2 regions of the Macrococcus sp. GL_134 genome follow, and region 2 is predicted to be linked to the other one. Evidence: riboswitches for the same ligand, from Rfam matches in the RefSeq annotation. Region 2 holds a riboswitch; the other holds the start of a gene.
What was found. Region 2 has a riboswitch for S-adenosylmethionine ahead of AC3IPL_RS02985 (methionine ABC transporter ATP-binding protein). Riboswitches for the same ligand answer to the same signal wherever they lie in the genome.
Positions count from the first base shown of each region.

Region 1: it holds a riboswitch for S-adenosylmethionine, as region 2 does, so the genes downstream of both, AC3IPL_RS02325 (methionine ABC transporter ATP-binding protein) here and AC3IPL_RS02985 (methionine ABC transporter ATP-binding protein) in region 2, are expected to answer to the same signal.

Region 1 covers NZ_CM174409.1:427,677-431,094, reverse strand. Annotated here, with positions in the region: gene AC3IPL_RS02335 (MetQ/NlpA family ABC transporter substrate-binding protein) at 1-60, opposite strand, end outside; gene AC3IPL_RS02330 (methionine ABC transporter permease) at 73-738, opposite strand; gene AC3IPL_RS02325 (methionine ABC transporter ATP-binding protein) at 728-1,744, opposite strand; SAM riboswitch class I at 1,812-1,914, opposite strand; gene AC3IPL_RS02320 (phospholipase D family protein) at 1,975-3,418, opposite strand, start outside.
Region 2 covers NZ_CM174409.1:554,584-558,001, reverse strand. Annotated here, with positions in the region: gene AC3IPL_RS02995 (MetQ/NlpA family ABC transporter substrate-binding protein) at 1-68, opposite strand, end outside; gene AC3IPL_RS02990 (methionine ABC transporter permease) at 95-790, opposite strand; gene AC3IPL_RS02985 (methionine ABC transporter ATP-binding protein) at 783-1,799, opposite strand; SAM riboswitch class I at 1,869-1,970, opposite strand; gene AC3IPL_RS02980 (thioredoxin family protein) at 2,014-2,313, opposite strand; gene AC3IPL_RS02975 (toprim domain-containing protein) at 2,273-2,656, opposite strand; gene gcvH (glycine cleavage system protein GcvH) at 2,727-3,107, opposite strand; gene AC3IPL_RS02965 (Spx/MgsR family RNA polymerase-binding regulatory protein) at 3,172-3,418, opposite strand, start outside.

The DNA of each region.
Region 1 (3,418 bases), 130 kb from region 2:
GTTACCACACGCTGCCAGTAATAGTACTGTAGTCAACACTAATAATAATAATTTTTTCATATGATTCTCTCCTTATAATCTGCTTGTATATATATTTGCAATCTTATTGCCGATAAACTGTGTGATCTGTACGAGGATGATCAGTATCAATACAGTGACAAACATCACTGCCACGTCAAATCGCTGATAACCATACGTAAAAGCAAGATAACCGATACCTCCTGCTCCAACAAGGCCTGCCACTGCGGAAAATTCAATGAGCGAGACCGTGGTGAAAGTCAGACCGAGAATTAAAGATCCTGCTGCTTCTGGAACTAATACTTTGAATAAGATATCGAATTTAGATGAGCCCATTGCTTCAGCCGCTTCAATGACGCCTTTATCCACTGAGATGATGTTATTTTCTACGACGCGGGCAATGGATAATGAAGCGGCGAGAGTCATCGGGAAAATGGCTGCCCATATACCGATTGTAGTCCCCACAAGAAACCTTGTAATTGGAATCAATGCCACCAGGAAGATGATGAAAGGGATCGGTCGAACCGTATTGATAAAGAAGTTCAAAATGATATTGACTACTTTGTTCTCAAGCACATGTCCTCTTCCCGTGGCATAGAGAATGATGCCAAGCGGTAGACCGATAAGCACGGCAAGTACTAAAGTAATGCCTACCATTATCAGAGTATTGATTGTTTCCTGAATAATGACCGGATAGAATTCTGTTAAATCAGTTTTCAAAGCCGTTAACCTCCTTAATCTGAATATCATGACGTGTCAGCTCATTCAGTGCATCATGAATATTCACCTCATTGCCGACTGCTTCAATCAGTAGATTACCGAACAGCTTATCTGTCAACTCTGTAATCCCGCCGTACAAAATATTGAAATCAACATCGAACTCTCTACCGATTCGACTGAGCACCGGCTGCAGAATCTGCTGGTGATTGAAGATGAAGCGATATAGCTGACGTGACTTGACATCTACTTCAGCCGGAATATCATCATTCAACACAGAATGAACAAAACGTTTTGTCGTCGGATGGACAGGATTGGTAAACAGTTCGAATACTTTGTTCTGCTCAACAATCTTACCTTTTTCCATGACGGCGACTTCATCACAAATACTTTTTACGACTTCCATTTCGTGAGTAATCAGGACAATGGTAATATTCAGTTCTTCATTGATGCGCTTCAACAGCCTCAAGATTTCATCTGTAGTTTCAGGATCAAGCGCTGACGTCGCTTCATCACAGAGAAGAATATCAGGGTTCGTTGCAAGTGCTCGTGCGATACCGATACGCTGCTTCTGACCACCCGACAGCTGACTTGGATAGTCATATTTCTTATCCAGCAGTCCGACGAACTGTAATAATTCATCGACTCGCTTATCAATATCAGCTTTTGAGTACTTCTTCGTCAGCTTGAGTGGATATTTGATGTTATCCTCCACTGTCTTCGCACGAAACAAGTTGAACTGCTGAAAGATCATCCCGATGTTTTGACGGCGTTTACGTAGTAATGCCTGTTTGAGACTTGTTATATCTTCACCTTCGATGATGACGCGTCCTGCAGTTGGCTTTTCTAATTTGTTGATCAATCTGACGAGCGTCGACTTACCTGCACCGGAATAACCGACGATGCCAAATATCTGCCCTTTTTCAATAGTCAGTGACACGTCAGACAATGCTTCAACGATGCCTTTTTTCGTTTGAAACTGTTTGGTCACATGCTCGATTTCAATGATTGCCATAACTTCCTCCTCTGAATAAAAAAACGACTTTCCGGCAGATGCCGGAAAGTCGTTTTACGTCCCTTTATCTGCCAAGCCTCGCTTGATGGATTTAGCACAGTGCTCAAATGAGTCCGCTGCTGAGATGTCATCGGGCCATATCCCTCAATCTCTCTTGATAATTTTTTATTAAGTTAATTGCATTATTGCAAACATCCATAGAGCCTGTCAATCACTTTTTTTGATTAGAAGCTTGATAACCCTGTGAATTCCTGTATTCGATAGAGCACTGTCTTCAGGAACGACGCATCTTTTTTCACTTCATAGTGGTCGGTGATATGCCCGTAATCATTGGTCCATTTGGCGTCGAAGTCCAAATCCAGCTGCTTAAATACCGGCAGATCTGATCGACCCGTAATAATAACATCTGTCTCCATGTTGTAATCACCGATATTACGGCGTGTCAAGTTGGCACTGCCGACAAATAAAGACGACTCCTTATTGCGGTCATCAGTCAGCAGAATGTATTTCGCATGGAACTGTTCGCCGTGTGACACTGCCCATTTTACTTGAATGCGATCATTACTTCCTGCCACGAGTTCATGGGCAGCAGGCTTATTCGGAATACCCGGCTTCTCTTTACCAAATGCTTCTTTGTTAACGTCAAGTATGACCTTCACATGGACACCGCGCTCTGCTGCGCGAATCAGCGCCTTAATGACATCGCGGTCAGCGAGATAGAACATCCCCATTTTAAGTTCATCATTATCATTGGCAAGGTTGATATATTCAATTAATGATTCTTTGATTTTGCCTTCAGTGACAAGTGTCGTTTCGTAGTCCATCGTATTGTCATAAGCGCGCGTATTAATCGCAAAATCACTGCGGTCAAGCTTACCACCGCTCATATTGATGGCTGCAACTTCACTGTGTATTAAGTCTTCCTGCAGCTGTCCGCTCAACTGAACAGCGATGTTTTGATGATGACCACTTGAATCATGCGGGTTGCTGCTGGCAATGATAGCCGATTTTTCAGAGACGATGGTCTTACGGTGATTCGCTTTGAAATTCAGCATTCGTGCATAGCCTCTCACGGTGACATCAGGTTCTTTTTTTGAGAATATATTGGGCAGCGTCCCATTGTCACTATTGCCTAACCAGTGGAAAGTCGACCGCCATAACCCTGAATAGAGTGGATTTGAGTCACGTAATTTCGTCAAGTCCGTTTCGTATACGAATATGCCATTGTCACGAAGTTTCTTGTAATGGTCGGGTGTATAGCTCCCGTAGAATGAATTGATTGGATCAGTCAGCACATAGATCGGCATGTCCGGTCGCTGCTCTTTCTTCGCAATCAAGTGCCGAGTCAGCTCAGCAGATAATTTCGGGAAGTGTTGCGTGCCGTCATAAGCCGCATTGAACAAAAACATATCCATGATAATAAAATCTTCTGCGTCATCGATGAGCTGATACACTTCACTGAATATATGGTGGTCGTAGGTCATAGTGCCGTCCTGCTCATAACTATTATCGAGCAGCAGTTTGACATCATTAGTTCTGCTTGGTTCATAGCGTTTCGAAATTCCAGCAGGCAATGGTTTGAAGATGTTCCATACAGTGACCAGTAGTAAAACAAAAAACAATAATCCGGCAATCCACTTAAACCGTATCTTATGTTGTTTTTTCGGT
Region 2 (3,418 bases):
GATGAACCGCATGCAGTGAGTACAACTGCAAATAATAATGTAAGAACGAGTGCAAATAATTTTTTCATAGTAAGTCTCCTTTATTTTTAATATATTAACGCTTATCGATGCGTTTAGTAATGGTATCACCGATAAACTGTATGACAAAAACAATGACAAGAATTAACACTGTTGATACTAAAATAACGTCGTTCTGGTTTCGAGTGAAACCGACAAGATATGCTAAGTTACCAAGTCCACCGGCACCAATGACGCCGGCAATAGCGGTTGAACCGACTAAAGCGATAGCTGTGACCGTGACACCAGATACAAGTGCCGGCAATGATTCGCGCAGCAGCACTTTCGTAATCAATGTCCAGCGCGTCGCCCCCATCGCTTCCGCTGCCTCTATTACACCTTTGTCGATCTCTTTCATACCGATTTCTACAAGGCGTGCATAGAACGGGGCAGCTCCGATAATCAACGCCGGCAGCGCGCCTTTTACACCGCTGATTGTGTTCATCAGCAGATTGGTGAACGGAATCAGCAGGATGATTAAGATGATGAAAGGAATCGCCCGAAATAAGTTCACTAAAAAGGCTGTGATCTTATAGATGACCTGGGCACCTTTAGATTGACTTCTAGAAGTCAGAAATAAAATAGTACCGATAATCAGACCGAGAAAAAACGTGAAGAACGTTGATACGATTGTCATGTACAATGTTTCATACACCGCTGTCCAGACATCCGGCCAGATGACGTTTTTAAAGCTCAGCATTTCCTTCAGAATGTCAATGAAACTTTTATCCACGTCGTTCCACCTCCACTTTGACGCCGTGCTGCTCGAATTCGTTGAACAACTCTTTTGTCGGTTCAGGTACATGGACAATCATATGACCAAACGCACCAGAGGATGTATGACTGACATTGCCGGATATCACATTGATATCCATATCATACTTTCTGATGATTCTAGAGATAATCGGCTGTTCCGTTGATGAACCGGCAAATTTTAATCTTAAAATCGCACCCGTCGGATATGCCAGCTTAATGTCGTCCATCGCTGCTTCTGATTCGCTGTCTTTTAAGTCATCTTTGACAAATCGCTGTGTGACACTTGACTGCGGATTTTGAAAGACACTGAGTACCGGTCCTTCCTCAACGATGCGACCATTTTCCATGACTGCGACTTTATGACAGATTTTACGGATGACATGCATTTCATGTGTAATCAATATAATGGTCAAACCTATTTTCTTGTTGATGGTGACCAGCAGCTCTAAAATTTCATCTGTTGTCTGAGGATCAAGCGCACTTGTCGCTTCATCACATAGCAGTACTGTCGGATCGTTAGCAAGTGCACGCGCAATACCGACACGCTGCTTCTGGCCGCCGGACAACTGGGAGGGGAAAGCTTTTTCTCTGCCAGTTAAACCTACCATTCGAATTAATTCATTTACCTTTTGGTCTCGTTCTGTTTTACTGACCCCGGCAATCTCCAGCGGAAACGCAATGTTATCGAACACTGTACGGGACCAGAGCAAGTTAAAGTGCTGGAAGATCATGCCGATTTTCTGTCTTTTTTTGCGTAAGTCTTTCATGCCAAGCTGCGCAATATGATCACCGCCGACAACGACATCACCGGTAGTTGGTTTCTCAAGCCCATTGAACATTCGAATCAATGTACTTTTGCCTGCACCTGAAAATCCGATGACGCCATAAATTTCACCATCATGAATTTGCAGATTGACATCATCTACAGCAGTCAATGGTCCTTTTTTTGTTGCAAATTGCTTTACCACTGATTGTAAAGTAATCAATGACTAACCTCCTTTAAACGAATAAAGCGTCTTTCCCATAAAAAGAGAAAGACGCAATGATATAAACGTCTCTCATCTTCTAAAGCACTGGGCTTTATGTGAATTGGCACCATGTCTGACGACGGTTGCCGGGCTTCAAAGGGCACATCCCTCCACCTCTCTTGATAAGAGCTTAACTATTAAATTATTTTCTAATCATAGACCATCCTAATCGTTACGTCAATAATTTGTTGACGATTTCATATAAATTTGTCACAGATTCGAACTTGAACACTTCCGCTGTCACCTTGTCATCATTGACAACAAGTAATACAGGGACGCTCATCACTTTGAATGCCTGTACCAATTCAGGTGTATAATTCATATCGAGTTTGACCACAGGCTGTTTTGTCAAAACTGCGAGAACATCAATCATCCGTTCCGCTACTTTACATGTGCCACAAAGCGGCGTATATCCAAATATTAAATAAGACTCACCAGGCGGACTGCCAGGCAAATACTGTTTGACGCTCATGTGCTACATTCCCATCTTTCACTTCAAATTCATGTTTCATCAGAACTTTCGCTAAATAATCATGAGGACATCGACTGACTTCACCATATTTCGGATCAATGTAAATATGACGGCTCTCGCTTAAATGACGTTTGAACCAGTTGCGAATGATTTTACCTGCTTTGTCAGCGTCAGTCATAATATAGACTTTATGACCAATCAGTTCTTCCAGAATGGCATCTAATTTTGAAATACCCATGGTGCCGTTAGTGCAGATAATATGTACGGGCTCAGATAAGACTTCCTGTAACTTCTTCTTGTCGGATTTACCTTCAACAACGATGACTTTACTAATGACAGCCACACTCATCACCTTCTCATATGCGATTATAAAAAATTCCTTGATAATCAGATTATCAAGGAAATTATAACATTTATGCGTTAATCATTTCATCATATTGTGCTTGGTCTAACAACTCAGTCAGTTCATCGTCATTAGATGCTTCGACTTTGATCAGCCATGCATTGTCATAAGGAGATTCGTTAACAAATTCAGGACTGTCTTCAAGTTCACTGTTCACTTCAACGACTTTACCACTGATAGGAGCGTAAAGTTCTGATACTGTTTTTACAGATTCTACACTACCGAATGGCTGCCCCGCTGTAATTTCATCGCCTGCTTCAGGAAGTTCAACGAAGACGATATCCCCTAGTTCTGATTGAGCAAAATCAGTAATACCAATCGTATTTATATTTCCTTCTGTTCTTACCCATTCGTGATCTTTAGAAAATTTTAATCCTTCTAATGATGCCACAAAAATCCCTCCTCTAAGTTTATATATTAATAATGACATAGCATATATTTTTATTCAATCTTTTTTATAACCATGTGCTCATGTAATCCTGCTCTTTAAATCCTAACGTTATTTTACCATCATTGACCGCAAGCGGACGTTTAACCAGCATGCCGTCTGATGCAAGCAGTGCCAGTTTGTCTTCATAGCTCATATGAACTAGTTTGTCCTTAAGTTGTAATTCACGGAACTTCGTCCCTTGACGGTTAAACAGCTTGTCTACATCTATATCTGTCTGTTTAACAATGCGATCGAATTCCCCAGCTGTCGGT